4 regions of the Bacillus sp. PK6-026 genome follow, and region 1 is predicted to be linked to each of the others. Evidence: riboswitches for the same ligand, from Rfam matches in the RefSeq annotation. Region 1 holds a riboswitch; each other region holds the start of a gene.
What was found. Region 1 has a riboswitch for S-adenosylmethionine ahead of M1D59_RS06175 (bifunctional homocysteine S-methyltransferase/methylenetetrahydrofolate reductase). Riboswitches for the same ligand answer to the same signal wherever they lie in the genome.
Positions count from the first base shown of each region.

Region 2: linked by a shared signal. The riboswitch ahead of M1D59_RS21210 (5-methyltetrahydropteroyltriglutamate--homocysteine S-methyltransferase) and the one ahead of M1D59_RS06175 (bifunctional homocysteine S-methyltransferase/methylenetetrahydrofolate reductase) in region 1 are both predicted to bind S-adenosylmethionine.
Region 3: linked by a shared signal. The riboswitch ahead of metN (methionine ABC transporter ATP-binding protein MetN) and the one ahead of M1D59_RS06175 (bifunctional homocysteine S-methyltransferase/methylenetetrahydrofolate reductase) in region 1 are both predicted to bind S-adenosylmethionine.
Region 4: linked by a shared signal. The riboswitch ahead of M1D59_RS16485 (MetQ/NlpA family ABC transporter substrate-binding protein) and the one ahead of M1D59_RS06175 (bifunctional homocysteine S-methyltransferase/methylenetetrahydrofolate reductase) in region 1 are both predicted to bind S-adenosylmethionine.

Region 1 covers NZ_CP096418.1:1,231,948-1,236,157, forward strand. The annotation lists gene metH (methionine synthase) at 1-837, opposite strand, end outside; gene M1D59_RS06175 (bifunctional homocysteine S-methyltransferase/methylenetetrahydrofolate reductase) at 830-2,659, opposite strand; SAM riboswitch class I at 2,739-2,850, opposite strand; gene M1D59_RS06180 (YajQ family cyclic di-GMP-binding protein) at 2,928-3,419, opposite strand; gene M1D59_RS06185 (CvfB family protein) at 3,580-4,210, shown strand, end outside.
Region 2 covers NZ_CP096418.1:4,164,425-4,168,634, reverse strand. The annotation lists gene M1D59_RS21215 (glycosyltransferase family 39 protein) at 1-1,274, opposite strand, end outside; gene M1D59_RS21210 (5-methyltetrahydropteroyltriglutamate--homocysteine S-methyltransferase) at 1,414-2,544, opposite strand; SAM riboswitch class I at 2,618-2,727, opposite strand; gene M1D59_RS21205 (DUF3298 and DUF4163 domain-containing protein) at 3,046-3,729, shown strand; gene M1D59_RS21200 (chorismate--pyruvate lyase family protein) at 3,828-4,210, opposite strand, start outside.
Region 3 covers NZ_CP096418.1:3,483,096-3,487,305, reverse strand. The annotation lists gene M1D59_RS17840 (YusG family protein) at 1-119, shown strand, start outside; gene M1D59_RS17835 (toprim domain-containing protein) at 182-526, shown strand; gene M1D59_RS17830 (thioredoxin family protein) at 552-860, shown strand; gene M1D59_RS17825 (SCP2 sterol-binding domain-containing protein) at 982-1,338, shown strand; SAM riboswitch class I at 1,513-1,620, shown strand; gene metN (methionine ABC transporter ATP-binding protein MetN) at 1,737-2,762, shown strand; gene M1D59_RS17815 (methionine ABC transporter permease) at 2,755-3,423, shown strand; gene metQ (methionine ABC transporter substrate-binding lipoprotein MetQ) at 3,437-4,210, shown strand, end outside.
Region 4 covers NZ_CP096418.1:3,246,801-3,251,010, forward strand. The annotation lists gene M1D59_RS16480 (MDR family MFS transporter) at 1-914, opposite strand, end outside; gene M1D59_RS16485 (MetQ/NlpA family ABC transporter substrate-binding protein) at 1,035-1,859, opposite strand; SAM riboswitch class I at 1,916-2,023, opposite strand; gene M1D59_RS16490 (sunset domain-containing protein) at 2,155-2,835, shown strand; gene M1D59_RS16495 (ABC transporter permease) at 2,864-4,195, opposite strand; gene M1D59_RS16500 (ABC transporter ATP-binding protein) at 4,185-4,210, opposite strand, start outside.

The DNA of each region.
Region 1 (4,210 bases):
TTCTTCTGCAAACGCCTTGATTTTTTTCGCGAGCGATTGCGGTGATTCATGGTATTGTCCCTCCTCATCGGGGAGGCCGGCATTCGGATAGCAGCTGACGGCCGTCCTCGCAAGGGAAGAAAGGGTTCTGATGTGATCTGTCATAAATTCCGGGCCCGTCGCGCAATTTAAACCGACGCTGACCGGCTTCATATGCTCGAGTGAGATATAGAACGATTCGATATCCTGGCCGGCCAGTGTCGTGCCCATCGGTTCGATCGTGCCTGATACCATGAGGGGAAGGGTTTTGCCGGTTTTTTCGAAGGCTTGTCTGATACCGATAAAGCCCGCTTTAACGTTCAGCATATCCTGGCTCGTTTCGAGCAGCAAGAGGTCGGCTCCCCCTGTGATCAGCGCTCTTGCCTGTTCCTCGTAATTATCGATCAGCTCGTCAAAGGTCGTGCCGCCGGTGACGGAAAGGGTTTTTGTCGTCGGACCCATCGCGCCGGCGACAAACCTTGGCCATTCAGGTGTGGAAAACTTTTCGGCGGCGGCTTTGGCGAGGTTGACTGAAGCGAGGTTGACTTCATAGGCGCGCTGCCCGAGGTCGTACTCGTCCAGAACGAGCCGTGTGGCTCCGAATGTATTGGTTTCGATGATATCGGCTTTAGCGGCCAGATAGGCTTCGTGGATGCCCTGAATGATATGAGGTGCCGTGATGCTTAGAAATTCATTGCACCCTTCATAGGCCTCGCCGCCGAAGTCAGCGGCGGACAAACCGGCATTCTGGATCATCGTTCCCATCGCACCGTCAAGGACGAGGATTTTTTTCTTCAGCTGGTCATTGATGTTAGACATTTGTTTTCTCCTTTTCTTTCTGGTGGATATATGCCGTCAGTTCGGCGGTTAAATCAGACCGCAAAAACGGTGTGATCAGATAAATGCCGTTGAACAGGTCGCACGCCGCATCAAGCAGGGAGCGGGCGATCGCGAGCCCTTCCTCGGCCTGTTTTTGTTTGTCATTTCCCGCCAGCGCCATCTTTTCGCGGATTGAATCGGACAGTTTGATGCCGGGGATTTCGTTGTGGATGAATTCCGCGTTGCGGCTGCTGGTCAGCGGCATGACGCCGATATAGATCGGTGTTTCAAGATGCTTTGTTTCTTCGTGGATTTTGATGAGCTGCTCCTCTGAATAGACAGGCTGGGAAATGAAATAGTCTGCGCCGCAGGCGATTTTTTTCTCAAGCCGTTTCACCGCTTTGTCAATGTGTCTGACATTCGGATTGAAGGCGGCCGCCACTGAGAAATTTGTTTTCTTGCCGAGCGGTTTACCCGAATATGACAAGCCTTCGTTAAACTGTTTGATCAGGCTGATCAAATCGAACGATGTCAGATCATAGACGGAAGTCGCTCCCGGAAAGTCGCCGATTTTCGACGGATCGCCGGTAATTGCCAGCACGTCTGACAGCCCCAGTGTATCGAGCCCCATTAGATGGGACTGCAGGCCGATCAGGTTGCGGTCTCTGCATGTAATATGGATCAGCGACCTCATATCGAGGCGCTGTTTTAAGAGCGCGCCGCAGGCGACATTGCTGATCCTCGGTGTGGCAAGCGAGTTGTCCGCCAATGTCAGTGCATCGATTCCGGCTGATTGAAGCTCTTTAGCGGCGTGCAAAAATTTCTCAAAGTTTAATTGTTTTGGAGGATCGAGTTCGACGATAATGGACCGTTTTTGCTTGGCCAGATCGTCGAGAACGGGCTCTGTCCTTTCGTTTTGAACAGCAAGCGCCGCTTTCTTTCTGATTTTCACGTGCTTTTCGGTGACTGGAGGAAGCCCTTTGACTGCCTCAGCCATCGCCCTGATGTGGTTCGGCGTGGTTCCGCAGCAGCCGCCGATGATCCGTGCGCCTTGATTGCGGAATTCCTCCGCGCTTTCCCTGAAATATTCATCATCTGTCTCATAAACAAGCCTGCCTTCGACAAGGGACGGGAGGCTGCTGTTCGGATAGACGGAAAGATAGGCGTCTTCTAAAAGCGGGACTTCTTCAAGCGCTCTGATCATATGATAAGGGCCGAGGCGGCAGTTGATGCCAACGACGTCTGCGCCGAGGGATGCCAGCTGCTTCAGACCGTCCGCAAGCGGGGTTCCGTCCTGAAGAACGCCCTCTTCGTGCATTGAGACATTCAAAATGATCGGCAGCTCTGTTTCCTTTCTGGCAATCTTTAAAACTTCGCGCGCTTCTTCTAAATCATAATAGGTTTCGAGCAGAAGTCCGTCCGGCTGCTCATTTAACAGAAGATAGAGCTGTTCGCGGAAGCTTCTTTTAATGTCCTCGAGAGAATACGAGTTTTTGTTGAACGTCCGGATTCCGCCGAGCGTACCGAGAACATAAGCAGAACCGGCGGCGGAGCGGGCGAGACGGACCGCTTTTTCGTTGATTTGTTTTGTTTCGTCTTCGAGCCCGTATCTGGACAGCTTGATGAAGTTTGCGCCGTACGTGTTCGTTTGAATAATATCGGCGCCGGCCTGTACATACGCTTCGTGGACGCGTCTCACTTCTTCGGGCTTGGAGATGTTCAGTTCCTCAAAACACCTGTCGATCCCGTAGGAATACAGAAGTGTGCCCATTGCGCCGTCCGCGATTAACGTTTTGCTTTTTATATCCTCCAAAAAACCCATCGTTTTCCCCCTTAAGCATTTTTGATAAACAAAAAAGTCTTCTGTGAAGCAGAAGACTTTTCATCGACAGTTGTCCGTCTTCTTATCTTCCAAGCAGACTGCTTGCTGGATTTAGCACCTTGGTCATGAATATTCATTCACCGGTTGCTGAGGCTTCATCGGGCCAGTCCCTCTGCCTCTCTTGATAAGAACAGCTATTTAGTTTCTATTGATTACTTTTACTCAATTTACCGAAAATCGGGAGAATAATCAACAGTAAATTAAGAATTTATCGAAAATTTATAAATTGGACATCAATCGGCAGGTCGGCTTCCCTCACCATCGCGATGATTTGCTGAAGGTCGTCTTTATTTTTTCCGGTTACGCGGACTTGATCATCCTGCACTTGCGATTTAACTTTCAGACCCGATTTTTTTATCAGGTTATTGATTTTTTTCGCGTTTTCTTTGTCGATGCCCTGAACTAGTTTTCCGCGCTGTCTGACCGTGCCGCCTGAAGCGTTCTCAAGCTTTGAGTATTCGATGTTTTTCGTCGGGACGTTCCGCTTGATCAGTTTGCCGACAAGCACGTCTTTCAGCTGGTTCATTTTAAATTCGTCGTCCGATACGAGAACGAGCTCGTCTCCTTCGAGTGTGATGCTGCTTTTTGACCCTTTGAAATCATAGCGTGTGCCGATTTCCTTGAGAGCGGTCTGAATTGCGTTTTGAACTTCAGGTAGTTCAACCTTTGAGACGATATCAAATGAGCTTTCTTTCGCCATGTGAAAACCTCCATCCATTTTACTTATGAGTCAATTATAGTAGAATAAGGTGAAACTTCCAATATCGAGCGGTTTGCCTGGCCGCGATCCGGCAATAATTTTAACATTGGAGGAATAATAAGAAAAAGAAAAACAGGCCGATAAGAAAGGAAGAAACAGTATGAAACCAGGACAGCAGCTAACATTGAAAATAGATCATAAAGCCGATTACGGTTACTTTTTGACGGACGGCGAAACGGCGGTCCTTCTGCATCAGAGCGAGATCACGGAGGATATTGAAGACAGAGAAGAGGTCGATGTCTTTTTATATGCCGATCATGAAGATCGCTTGGCGGCTACGATGAGAAAGCCGATGATCAGCGCTGAACAGTACGGCTGGGTGGAAGTCGTTGATGCCGTCAGCGGCATGGGGGTTTTCGTCGATGTCGGGCTCTCGAAGGACGCCCTCGTTGCGACAGAGCATCTCCCGCCGTATGAATCAGTATGGCCGCAAAAAGGGGACAGGCTGTACTGTATGCTGAAAATCACGGGGCACGGAAGGATGTTTGCCAAACCGGCGCCGGAGGATAAGATCAGCGAGCTGTTTAGTGAAGCTTCACCCGGTCTGATGAATAAAGAGCTCACCGGAACGATCTACCGCTTGATCGCATCAGGCTCTTTTATGATTTCCGAAACCGGCATCAGAGGCTTTATCCATTCTTCTGAGCGAAAGGAAGAGCCGAGGCTTGGGGAAAAGCTGACCGCAAGGGTGATCAAAGTAAAAGAAGACGGTTCTGTTAATCTGTCGCTTC
Region 2 (4,210 bases), 1.4 Mb from region 1:
CCTGATAAAGCGGCAATCGGTGCTGCCAGCATGATCAGATAGTAATGGTGGAAGAATCCTGCGACGCTGAAGAATGCAGCGACTGGCAGAAGCCACATCATCCAGAAAATCGTTTCAGTCGTTATTTCATTGAATTTGCGTTGACCGCGAAGGCCCGTGATCAGCAAACCGATGATGCCGAAGAGTACAAACGGGATGAGCCAGCTTGCCTGTCCGGAAAGCTCGGATTGGAATAGTCTGAGAGGGCCAGGGTTTCCTGTGCCAAACATGCCGCTCGTGCCGCCGCCGGGACCTCCGCCGCCGCTTTGAACATCACCCTGCTGGCCGTCCGGTCCGCCTGAAGGCATCTCGCCCCCGCTCGGCGGAGCCATTTGTCCATTTGTCGAGTCTGAGTTGTTTTCGGTATCGCCGCTTTGCTGCTGCGGCATTTCCTGCTGCTGGTTCTTTTGATTTTGATCAGATGAGGGGGTTCCGCCCCCGCCAGCACCGTTTTGGCCTGTGAGACGCTGGATGCCGTTGTAGCCAAACGCCAGCTCAAGGACAGAGTTGGTCTGGCTGCTTCCAATATAAGGGCGCGAACTCTCCGGCTGACTATCGACGACTACCGCCCAGGAAACGGAAACGCCTGCCAGAACGATCAAGGCTGTGATAAGAGACACAATTTTTTTGCGAATCGTCGTTTTTGCTGCAATCATGTAAAACAGCAGGAATGCCGGTAATACCATGTATGCTTGCAGCATTTTGACGTTAAAGCCGACGCCGACCATACAGAATGCGCCGAGCAGCCAGCCGATTTTTCCTTTCCGGACTGCTTTAAACAACATCCAGGTTGCAATCATCAAACAAAGGGTGAGAATGCTGTCGACGTTGTTTGTATGGCTGACCGCAACGGCAATCGGCGTACACGCCATAATAAGAGCTGAAATTCTGGCCGCCGTTTTGCCAAAAGTAGGTTTTACAATAAAGTACAACAGTGCTACGGAAATCACTTCGGCAATCGCTTCAGGAAGAACGACGCTCCAGCCGTGCACGCCGAACACAAGTGCAAAAAGTGTCTGAATCCAGAGTGCAACCGGCGGTTTATCAACTGTTACAAAGCCTGCCGGATCAAATGATGCGTAAAAAAAGTTATGAAAACTTTGGGTCATACTTTCAACGGCCGCCGTATAGTAGGCGTTGTCTGTGTCACTATTCCAGATGCCGTACAAGTTTAAAGCTGCAGATAATACAAGAATGAAGACCAGGAATATATCGATTTTCCTTTTCTTAATCATTGTTCGATCACCTCACTAAAGAGCATTATAGAAGCCAAATATGATCAAACTATGAACAAATCAAGAAGGAATTTTAAATTGTATAGAGGGGCAAAAAAAAGAGACATGCCGTCAGGAGGCATGTCTCAAATATGAGGTGTTATTTCCATACGTCTTCTGCGATCTCGACGACATGACGCAGTTTTTCCCATTGCTGCTCTTCTGTCAGGAGATTGCCTTCTTCTGTGGAGGCAAAGCCGCACTGCGGGCTTAGGCACAATTGGTTCAGGTCGACGAAGCGAGCTGCTTCGTCGATACGCCGCTTAATATCATCCGGGTTTTCAAGCTCTCCGAATTTTGATGTGATCAGGCCGAGGACGATCTGCAAGTCTTTCCGTTTGACATAGCGAAGCGGTTCGAAGCCGCCGGAGCGCTCGTCATCAAATTCAAGGAAAAGTCCGTCTAAATTGAGTCCGTCGAAAATCGTTTCTGCAGCCGCATCGTAGCCGCCTTCCGCCACCCATGTTGACTGGAAGTTGCCGCGGCAGATGTGCATGGTGACCGTCAAATCGTCCGGGCGTCCTTCAACTGCTTCATTAATCGTGTTAGCGAAGGACTGGCGCAGTTCATCAGGCTGGCGGCCGAAGGCTTTGATCTGCTCATGTCCTTTGTCTGAGAAAAATACCGACCAGGCCGTGTCATCCAGTTGCAAATAGCGGCAGCCGGCATCGTAAAATGCGCGGATCGCTTTTTTGTAAGCCTGCGCGACATCGTGATGGAACTCATCCAGATCCTCGTACGGGCTTTCTCCAAGTTTTCCTCTGAAAAACAGCATATTCGGGCTCGGAATCGTCATTTTCGGCGTATGTGTGCCCGCAATATCATGAAGAAATTTATAATCTTCCAGCATCGGATGGTTTGTAAAATCGACTTTGCTTGTTACTTTGATTCCGCGCGGCTTCGTTTCAACATTATGAAATTGAATGCCCTTGTCCGCTGTATATCCTTCTACGCCGTCAAGCCCTTCAAGAAAATCGAAATGCCACCATGACCTGCGGAATTCCCCGTCAGTAACGGCTTTAAGGCCAATTTCTTTTTGCTTTTCGACAATGCGCTTGATCTCTTCGTTTTCGACTTCGCGCAGTTGTTCAGCGCTAATTTCACCGTTCGCTTTTTGAATACGCGCTTTTTTTACGGGCGCAGACCTTAAAAGACTCCCCACCTGATCAGCTCTGTACGGTCCGATTTTTTTCCCAGGCGTTTGCTTCAGTACATCGGTTGATTGTGTCATGCTTCATCCCTCTTTCTTTATAGACATAAAAAAGCTCTTCCCGATAAGGAAGAGCTTGATATATTCAATCTCCTCCTTATCTTCAAGAGCACGAACATGCTCTTAAGGATTTAGCACCATTCTGTCATAGACAGCGGTTGCCGGGTTTCACAGGGCCAGTCCCTCCACCACTCTTGATAAGGAAAACCTTTTTATGCAATTTTTTAATAATTTTAATATTAATACTTTTTATAAAAATGTCAATGGGTTTAAAAAAACTATTTGGTTTTTCATTTTCTTCTTCTGCGGTTAAACCGGAGGGCGTATCGAATCAACGTGTGAATTTTTTGTCAAGACAGTCTTTCAAATGGTCAACAAGGTGCTGAACGAACAGGGTGAATTAGAATATTTTTCAATTTTTATCTCCGAAAATAGAAACTTTCTCGCGAGTTCACCGGTCTATCATGTGTACCTGATTTCAAAATGGGTATGATAAACAATGACAGATTAAGGAGGGTTCTTATGAACAAAAAAACAGTGTTTAAAGCGTTAGGTATGCTGATGACAGGGGTATTGTTTTTTGCGCTGTACGGTGCGGCCGCACTTCCTTCTGCACACGCGGCAAATGAAAAAAAGCCGACGGTCACGAGCCATACTTACAAAAACATTAAGGCTTTGAAATACCCGCAGGTTGCAAATGTAAGCAGCAAATCTCTCCAAAATAGGATCAACAAAGATTTTAAACGTTATATTGAGCAGTCCTACAAAGATTATGTAAAAAACAAGAAAGACGGCCAACAGCACGGATACCAAACAGATTATCAAACGTCCTTTGAAGTGAAATACCGGACCGGCCAAAAGCTGAGCATTCTGACAAGTAATTACGTCTACTCCGGCGGAGCGCACGGAAATACGGCAGTCCGCTCTTTCAACTATGACCTTGCCTCTAAAAAGCGGGTGTATTTATCAGATATCTTAAATACAAAATCGAAAATGGATAAGACAAAAACATACATTTACGACTATATTCAAAAACACAGCGACATTTTCTTCCCGGATGTGAAGAAGAAAGACATCGTCCTTGGTAAAAACACGGCTTTTTATTACACAAAAGACGGCATTGCGATCGTCTTCCAGCAATACGATGTCGCTCCTTATGCTGCCGGAAATCCGGTCGTTGCCGTGCCGAAAACGGTGTATCAATAAATAACAGCCCCTGTTTCGCAGGGGTTTTTGTTTTGAGGGAAGAAGGAATGGGGAGGTTATGGAAGCCTTTTCATGAAGTGGCAGCTGACGGGCATGATTCAGCCCGCAGTCCGTTCGCAGATTTTTTCTAAATCGAATAGCTCGCAGACATAGAACATGCACTGCCGGCCGCTGATAATCTGATATTTTTTAAAAGCATATGTCCGGTCTGCTGAAACAGGTACAAGTTGTGTGAAATGTTTTCCCAGGCAGTCGCCCGTACTGAAAATTTCACGCCTTGACTCCAGTTCTGCAATGATTTTCCCGATGGGAAGCCTTTCTGCCTGCAAATCTTGTTTGATGGCGGGCGGCAGTAAGTTTGTTTTAACATAGACATAATTATAAGATAAATAATCATCGCCTGTTTTCAAAGAGGAAGTTCTAAACAAGATGTCATCATCGCGTTGAAACAGCCTCGCTTCTTCAGGTGACAGCTTGTCAT
Region 3 (4,210 bases), 2.1 Mb from region 1:
AATACGAGTTGAAATCTGGATATTCATTCCAAGATGAGAGATTTTACAAAACGGCGGATACCGTAAGCGGTCCGGATGCTAAATATGTAGACTGTGATGACCACCAAGGCTGGTGTTAATCAAGTCAGGCGGTGAACATTCACTGCCTTTTTTTACAAGTAAATCTTTAAAGGTGATCCATATGCCGGAAAATGAAAAAGTCATGATCGTCGAAGGGAAATCAGATAAGCAAAAAGTGAAGCATGTCATCGAAGAGCCCGTGGATATCATTTGCACAAACGGAACGATCAGCCAGGCAAAACTCGATGAATTCGCCGAAACGCTGTTTGATAAAGACGTTTATATCCTGGTGGATGCCGATGAATCAGGGGAAAAGCTCCGCCGGCAGCTGACGAGGGAGCTCCCCCAAGCTTCGCATCTATACATCGATAGGGTATACAAAGAAGTCGCTTCCGCCCCGAGTCAGCATGTTGCAGAAATATTAATTCGTTCAAACATCCGGGTACATACAAAATATTTATTATAAAACGTATTGAGGTGCGGTTCAACAGATGCAAGAACTCCAAGAAAAAGAGCTAAAACGGCTTGAACATGAGACCTGTCTTCTATATGTATACACGCCGTTCTGCGGAACGTGTCAGCTGGCCGGAAGAATGCTGGAAGTCGTTGATGAAATGATAAAGGACATTCCTTTTTATAAAAACAATCTCAATTATTCCCCGGCATTTGCCAAGCAGCAGGAAATAGAAAGCGTTCCATGCTTTATCCTTTACAAAAACGGGCAAGTCGTCAAAAAAGAATACGCTTTTCACTCCGTTTCCTACTTATACGATACGATTAAACAAAATGTTGTGGATTAAGGGCGGTTTTGACATATTTCTCGGGAAATAACCAGCAAAAACTTGTCGAGCAATTCCTAAAGGAACTCCTGCGGCAGACAGAGAATCTGTAAGTATGACCAATTTACAGGAGGTTATACAGTTGGAGAAAATGGGATTGATAGAAAGAGAGGACAAGGCTCTTTTTTTAAAACCTCTATTATCGACAACGGCTTTGCTGATTACGTTTCAAGGCGAGAAAGAAGCTTTTACGTTAGCGATCAACGAAAAAGGGGAAATGGAAAAATCTTCTCTTGCAGAGAAAGCTCATTTGACCTTTTTTGGAGAGCAAAGCGAGATTATTGACCTTCTTCACGGCGATATTTCATTGCAGCATCTCGTACAGCGCGGCACTGTTCAAGTAAAAGGCTCATTCAGAGCTTTATTGAAGCTTGAAGCGATTTTATGGCTGACGGACGGCTTTTTTAAAAACAGCGATCTTTATTCAGAGACATTTTAAAAATTTGAAAAATCGGCACATTCCGTGTATAAGTCGGACAGAGACGAGCGTTTACGTTCGTCTCTTTTCGCCGTAGGCCGATTGTCTTACGAAAAATAGTTGACAACTATTTTTTCGCATGATATCCTACTTTAAGAATTCCGATCATAATAATCAAAAAATAAATATATGATTCTCTTATCCAGAGAGGTGGAGGGAAGTGCCCTATGAAACCCGGCAACCATCAACACGTGTTGAAATGGTGCCAATTCACACGAAGCGTTATGCTTTGAAAGATGAGAGAAAGGCCCAGACTATTCAAAAGCCTTTCTGCTCATGTGTGCAGAAAGGCTTTTTTCATTGTTTGATCAGGAATTTAGACAACTATGAGAATTGAGCAAGAAAGCAGGTGATGGCTTTTGATAAATCTTCAAAATGTTTCAAAGATTTATCGGTCAAAGCATGGAGATGTCAATGCTGTCCAGGATGTCACCCTTACGATTAAAAAAGGTGAAATCTTCGGAATTATTGGATATAGCGGAGCTGGAAAAAGCTCCTTGATCCGTCTTTTGAACGGACTTGAACAGCCGACTTCAGGCACGGTTGAAGTAGCCGGCAGAACAATCAGTGAGATCAAAGGGAAGAAGCTGAGGAATGCAAGGCAGGAAATCAGCATGATTTTCCAGCACTTCAACCTATTGTGGTCAAGAACGGTCCGCGACAATATTGCGTTTCCGCTGGAGATCGCCGGTGTCAGCAAAGCAAAACGTCTGAAAAGAGTCGCTGAACTGATAAAGCTTGTCGGACTTGAAGGCAAGGAAAATGCCTACCCTTCACAGCTTAGCGGAGGCCAAAAGCAGCGCGTCGGCATCGCTCGGGCGCTCGCAAACAATCCGAAAGTTCTCTTATGCGATGAAGCGACATCAGCGCTTGATCCGCAGACGACTGACTCGATCCTGGGTCTTCTGTCCGATATCAATGAAAGGCTCGGACTGACCATTGTCCTGATTACTCATGAAATGCATGTCATCAGGAAAATCTGCCACAGAGTGGCCGTCATGGAAAACGGAAAGGTCGTGGAAGAAGGCGATGTGCTGAACGTATTCCTCAAGCCGCAGGAAGAAATGACAAAGCGCTTTGTTCAGCAGGTAACAGAACCGGTGGAAACACAGGAAACGCTGAAGCATTTCCTCGAAGAAACGACATCCGGGCGGACGATCAAGCTCACCTTCGTCGGTGAAGCGGCCGAATCGCCGCTGATCACACAGATCATTCGGAAGTTCGATGTTGAAGTCAACATCCTTCAAGGCAAAATCTCGCAAACTCAGGACGGCGCATACGGTTCATTGTTCATTCATGTCGACGGATATGAAAACGAGGTCAATGATGTGGTCGATTTCATCAAGAGCCGTCAAGTAGAAGCAGAGGTGATCACGAATGTTTGAAAAACTGTTTCCAAACGTAGATATGGAGCAGCTGTGGGAAGCTACGTATGAAACGATATATATGACAGGAATTTCCCTATTGTTTGCTTTTATCATCGGAGTGATTCTCGGTATGCTGCTGTATCTGACTTCTAAAGGAAACATTTGGCAGAATCGGGTCGTGAACGGTGTAATCTCGGCAATCGTCAATGTGTTCAGGTCTATTCCTTTTATTATATTGATTATTTTGCTGCTCGGTTTCACAAAGTTTTTAATGAACACGATCTTGGGGCCGAACGCCGCACTTCCGGCTTTGATTATCGCATCCGCTCCGTTCTATGCCCGCCTGGTTGAAATCGCTTTGCGCGAAGTTGATAAAGGCGTGATTGAAGCGGCAAAATCGATGGGAGCCAAAACATCGACGATCATATTTAAAGTGCTCCTGCCCGAATCGATGCCGGCCTTGATCTCTGGCATTACGGTTACGGCGATTGCACTGATCGGTTCGACGGCGATGGCCGGAGCAATCGGTTCAGGCGGACTCGGGAACCTTGCCTATGTAAACGGTTTTCAGATGAACAATCCCGATATTATACTCATCGCCACTATTTTCATCTTAGCTATTGTGTTTATCATCCAGTTTATCGGGGATTTTATAACAAATAAATTAGACAAACGTTAGGGAGGACATCAACATGAAAAAAGGTTTATTAACAGCTTTATTCATCATTTTTGCAGGCGTTTTAGCCGCTTGCGGATCTTCCAGCAGCGAAGGGGATAAAGACAGCAAAGTCATCACAGTCGGAGCGACGCCGACGCCTCACGCTGAAATCCTTGAAGAAGCAAAGCCGCTTTTGAAAGAAAAAGGCTATGAGCTTAAAATCAAAAATTTCACGGACTACAAACTGATCAACAAGGCGCTTGCAACGAAAGATCTCGATGCGAACTACTTCCAGCACGTCCCGTATCTTGAACAGGAAATGAAAGAAAATAAAGACTACGATCTTGTTAACGTCGGCGCGGTACACCTTGAGCCATTCGGCATTTACTCTAAAAAGTATAAATCTTTAAAAGACCTTCCTGACGGTGCAAAAATTATTATGAGCAACAACGCCGCTGAACAGGGCCGCATGCTTGCAATGCTTGAAAATGCCGGACTGATCAAGCTGAAATCAGGCATTGAAAAAGTGGATGCGACAGTAAAAGATATTACAGAAAACAAGAAAAACCTCAAAATCAAAAATGATGTGGCGCCTGAAATGACGGCAAAAGCATACGAAGCCAATGAAGCTGACGCAGTGTTCATCAATGTGAACTACGCGATCCAAAACAAGCTCAATCCGAAAACTGATTCAATCGAGCTTGAGTCTCCAAAAGACAATCCTTACGCTAACATCATCGCCGTCCGCAAAGGCGACGAAGATTCTGACAAGGTGAAAGCTCTGATGGACGTATTGCGCTCTGAGGAC
Region 4 (4,210 bases), 2.0 Mb from region 1:
GTTAGCACAACCATCGCGGCAAGAAACGCCGGAAACCGTTCAGCGCCAAACAAAATTCCGTATGCCATCATAAAAATGACAAATCCGATCACGATTTGGTTTTTCAGCGATTCGGCAAACCGTTTCACAAAAAAACCGATCAGCGGCTGACCGAAAACAATGAGCGCCCCGTTCACTGTCCAAAGTACGCTGTACTGCCCAAGAGATATCCCCAGCTCCTGGGTGTGTGAAGCGATGGTCGAGGACCATTGCGAATAAGCGACCCAGCCGAGCAGGTAGCCCGTACATATAACCAAAAGCGCGGAGAATCTAGATTTCCCGCTGACTGAATCGGCATGATCCAAAACAGAAGACTGCATGGCTTTTTCAGACCGGATGCGTCTAAATCCGAAAATCGCAATCATGAAAAAGACGGCATACAGCATCGCATTCGCCAGAAAAACATACGTAAATGAAAAAGACGCGACAATTCCGCCGAGCGCTGAACCAACTGCCACCCCTGCATTTTGCGCCACGTATACAGCATTGAACGGCTTTCTGCCGCCTTCCGGCCAAACCGATCCGGCCATTGCATAGCATGCCGGAAACACGATCCCTGATCCAAAACCGGCCAATGTTAAGAAAAGAATGTATTGGAACCACTCGTGAAAAAAGACGAGGCCTGAAAGGCTCGCAAACGTGATCACAATTCCAAGTACGACCGTTTTAAATCCGCCGATTTTATCGAATAAATATCCTCCGAACAGGTTGCCCAGCACATTTGCCCCTGAGTTCAGCATCAGCACAAATCCGGCCGCTGTCAGCGACTTTCCCAAATGCTGATGGATATAGATGGTATTCAGCGGCCATAAAAAAGATGCCCCTGTGACATTGATAAACATTCCGATGACCAAAAGCCATAATGTGCGCGGCATAGCGTTTCCTTCTTTCTCTTTAGCATTCCCTCTAGATTCTATTCGTTTTGCCCATTTTTTTCAATTGACACGATTTCGATTTTCAACATAAAAAACCCCCTTTTTAAAGGGGGAATTTTTTTATGATTGCGTCATCCATTTTGGCTTTCCGAAACCGGCGAATTCCCGATCGATCGCATCTTCGAAAGCTTTGGATTTTACCGCTTCTTTGAGATCTTTGGCGAATGGCTTGTCTTTGTTTTTTTCATCCACTACCACTTGATTGCGGTAGCGGTCAGGCATGTTCTCAAGCGCCAGCGCGTCCTGCAACTTCATATTAGCGGAGAGAGCGAAATTACCCGGGACAGCCGCGATATCCAGGTCATCGACCGCTCTTGGAAGATTGGCAGATTCAAGCTGTTTAAATGTCAGCTTTTTCGGATTTTCCGCAATATCCTGCACAGAGGCTTTCAATGTGTCGACATCGCTTTTCAGCCGAATCAGCCCCTGATCCTGGAGCGTTAAAAATGCCCTGGCGGCATTGGCCGGATCGTTTGGAACAGCCACTTCCGCCCCGTTTTTGACATCGTTCAAGTCGTTATATTTGGCAGAATAGAGACCCATCGGAGCGGTCGGCACAGAAATGAGTGCAGCAAGATGTTTATTGTTTTCTTGATTGTATGATTTCATAAAAACCTCATGTTGAAACAAATTGGCGTCGAGTTCGCCTTCGCTTAACGCCGTGTTCGGCTGTACATAGTCGGTGAATTCGACCACTTCAACTTTGTAGCCTTTTTTCTCAAGTTCAGGCTGAATCGCTTTTTTGACCATATCGTAATACGGTCCTGCAGTAGCGCCTATTTTGATCGTTTTACCATCGCTTTCGGCATTGTTTCCGCATGCGGTCAGAAGCGCCATGCTCAAGGACAGTCCCAGCACGGAAGTCCATTTTAATATCTTGTTCATGTATATCTCCTCCTCCAAAATAAAAAAAACTCTTTCAGCGCCTGAAAGAGTTGTTCAACTTATCTTTCAGAATGCGCCTGACATTCTGCTGGATTTAGCACCTTGCTCTGCTGCAGGTTGCTGAGATTTCGCCGGGCCAGTCCCTCCATCTCTCTTTATAAGCTGCATATTCGGTTTTTTAAATGATTTCTTTATTTTACGTTTGAATATTTAGATTTGCAAGAAGTTTTTTGGTATAAACATTTTTTTCTTTTTAAGCTAAAATATAGTTATCAAACACGAAAGGAGACGAATCATGGAATCTATCATGCTGATCGGGTTTTTATCCTTTATTTTTTCCATCTGCTATCTTGTATTTCATTTGATCAGAAGAATCTTTTCTCCAGGCAAAAGGTTTTCCAGAAAACTCTTTTATCCTTGTTTTGCAGGCGGACTTCTCCTCCTGATCATCTCTGCGCCTTATTACAGTGAGGAAACATATGCCATCGATGAGACAAAAACAGAGGACCTGACAACCGAGCTTCAGGAACTGAAAACTGAACACAGCGCTGTACAAAAGGAGCAAACCGCATTAAAGCAGCAGCTCAATCAAGCAAACGAAAAACTGAAGGCAGCCAAAACGGAGAATGACATATTAAAAAAAGAAAACGAAAAACTGACAAAAGAAAAAGACTCGCTTACGAAAAAAACAAAATCGCTGTCAGAAAAACTGGCTAAGGCTGAAGAAAAAAGCGGCAGTACCGAAGCCACTGTAAAAGAAAAGAACGCCACCGCTCAGGCCGGAACGTCACACAGCGCGCCCTCCCCTAAGAAAAACAGCGGTGAAAGCAAACAAGAGTGCAAAATCAAAGGAAGCGTCAACCATATTTATCATACACCAGGAAGTACATATTATGACCGCACGAAAAACGTCGCCCGCTGGTTCTGCACAGAACAGGAGGCGCGTGATGCGGGGTACAGACCTCCGAAACGTTAAAAAAGCCGGCATACCGCCAGCTTTTTTCTTAAAGCTCTCTTCTTAATGCTGTCAGCACGTTCGTTCTTGTCGCTTTAATGGCCGGATTCAGGCCTGAAAGAATGGCGACGCCTGCACTGATCAAGGTGGCGATGAGTACAAGGCTGACCGGAATATGCGAGAAGGTGATGCTGAGCTCTGCCGCACTCGCTTCTCCTTCTGAAACCGATGATAAAATGACAGGAATAATCTTGTTCACTAAAAAGCTGACACCGTATGAAATGATAATACCTAAAACAGATCCTAAGATGCCGATATAGGCGCTTTCCAGCAGGAACATTCGGCGGATCACATTCGGGCTGGCCCCGATCGCTTTCATAATCCCGATTTCCTGCGTCCGTTCTGTAACCGCCATTGTCATCGTGTTGAAAATCCCGATGGCTGAAATCAAAACGGCAATGACTCCGACAAAGATCAGACCGATTTTAAAAGCCATGAAAAACAGATTGATGCTTTCGAGTTTTTTCGTTATTGAATCGACGTAGTAGCCTTCATCCTCCAAATCTGTTGTCAGCTGTCCGACATGTTCAAAATTATCCGCGTAAACCGAAAGCTTTTTTTCGATCGTGCCGTTGTCTTTGTCCGCCTTCAGAAATCCGGTGATGTCTTTTTGCATGTCGTTGCTGACATAGACCGTTGAATCGCTTGCCCATTCATAAGAAGGTTTTTTCGTCACTCCGACAACTTTCAGATCATATGTTTTCGCTTTCCCTTCTTCTCCTGTTTTTTCATCCATTTTTGAGATCTTTAATTCAATTGTTTTGCCGAGAATATCTTCTGCGTATCCTTTTGGTTCTTTTACTTCCTCAGCATTATTTTCCATCTGCTTTTCATAATCTTGGGCTTCTTTTTTCGTCCAGAGATTCTTCCCGAAATGGTAGCCGACGACGATTTCATTCGGTGTTTTCGCTACGCGGCCGCGATCGAGTTTAATATTGGCTTTTTGTTCAGCAGCCATGTCAGTAATCGTGATATTCGACATTTGATTGTTTGTCCTGTTGCCCAACTTTGCTTCAGCAGGTGCGAACACCTGCGTGCGCTCGATAATCGCGGACACATCTTTGCGATTTTCGAATTCTTTCAAGTCTTTCTTTTGAACTTTCCGATCGCTCTTTCCTTCTTTTCCGACAACCTGAATTTCAGTGACAATCTGTTCTTTCATCAGCTGTTCAGTCATCGATTTTTGCAGTCCGAATCCGACCGATGCGAGCACGATTAAAAACGCGCAGGCCACCGTTGTTGCGAGAATGGTCATGAATACACGCAGGCGGTTTTTCTTCATATTTCTTCTAATGAACTTCAACTGATCCTTAAACTTCAACAGTCTCTTCCCCTT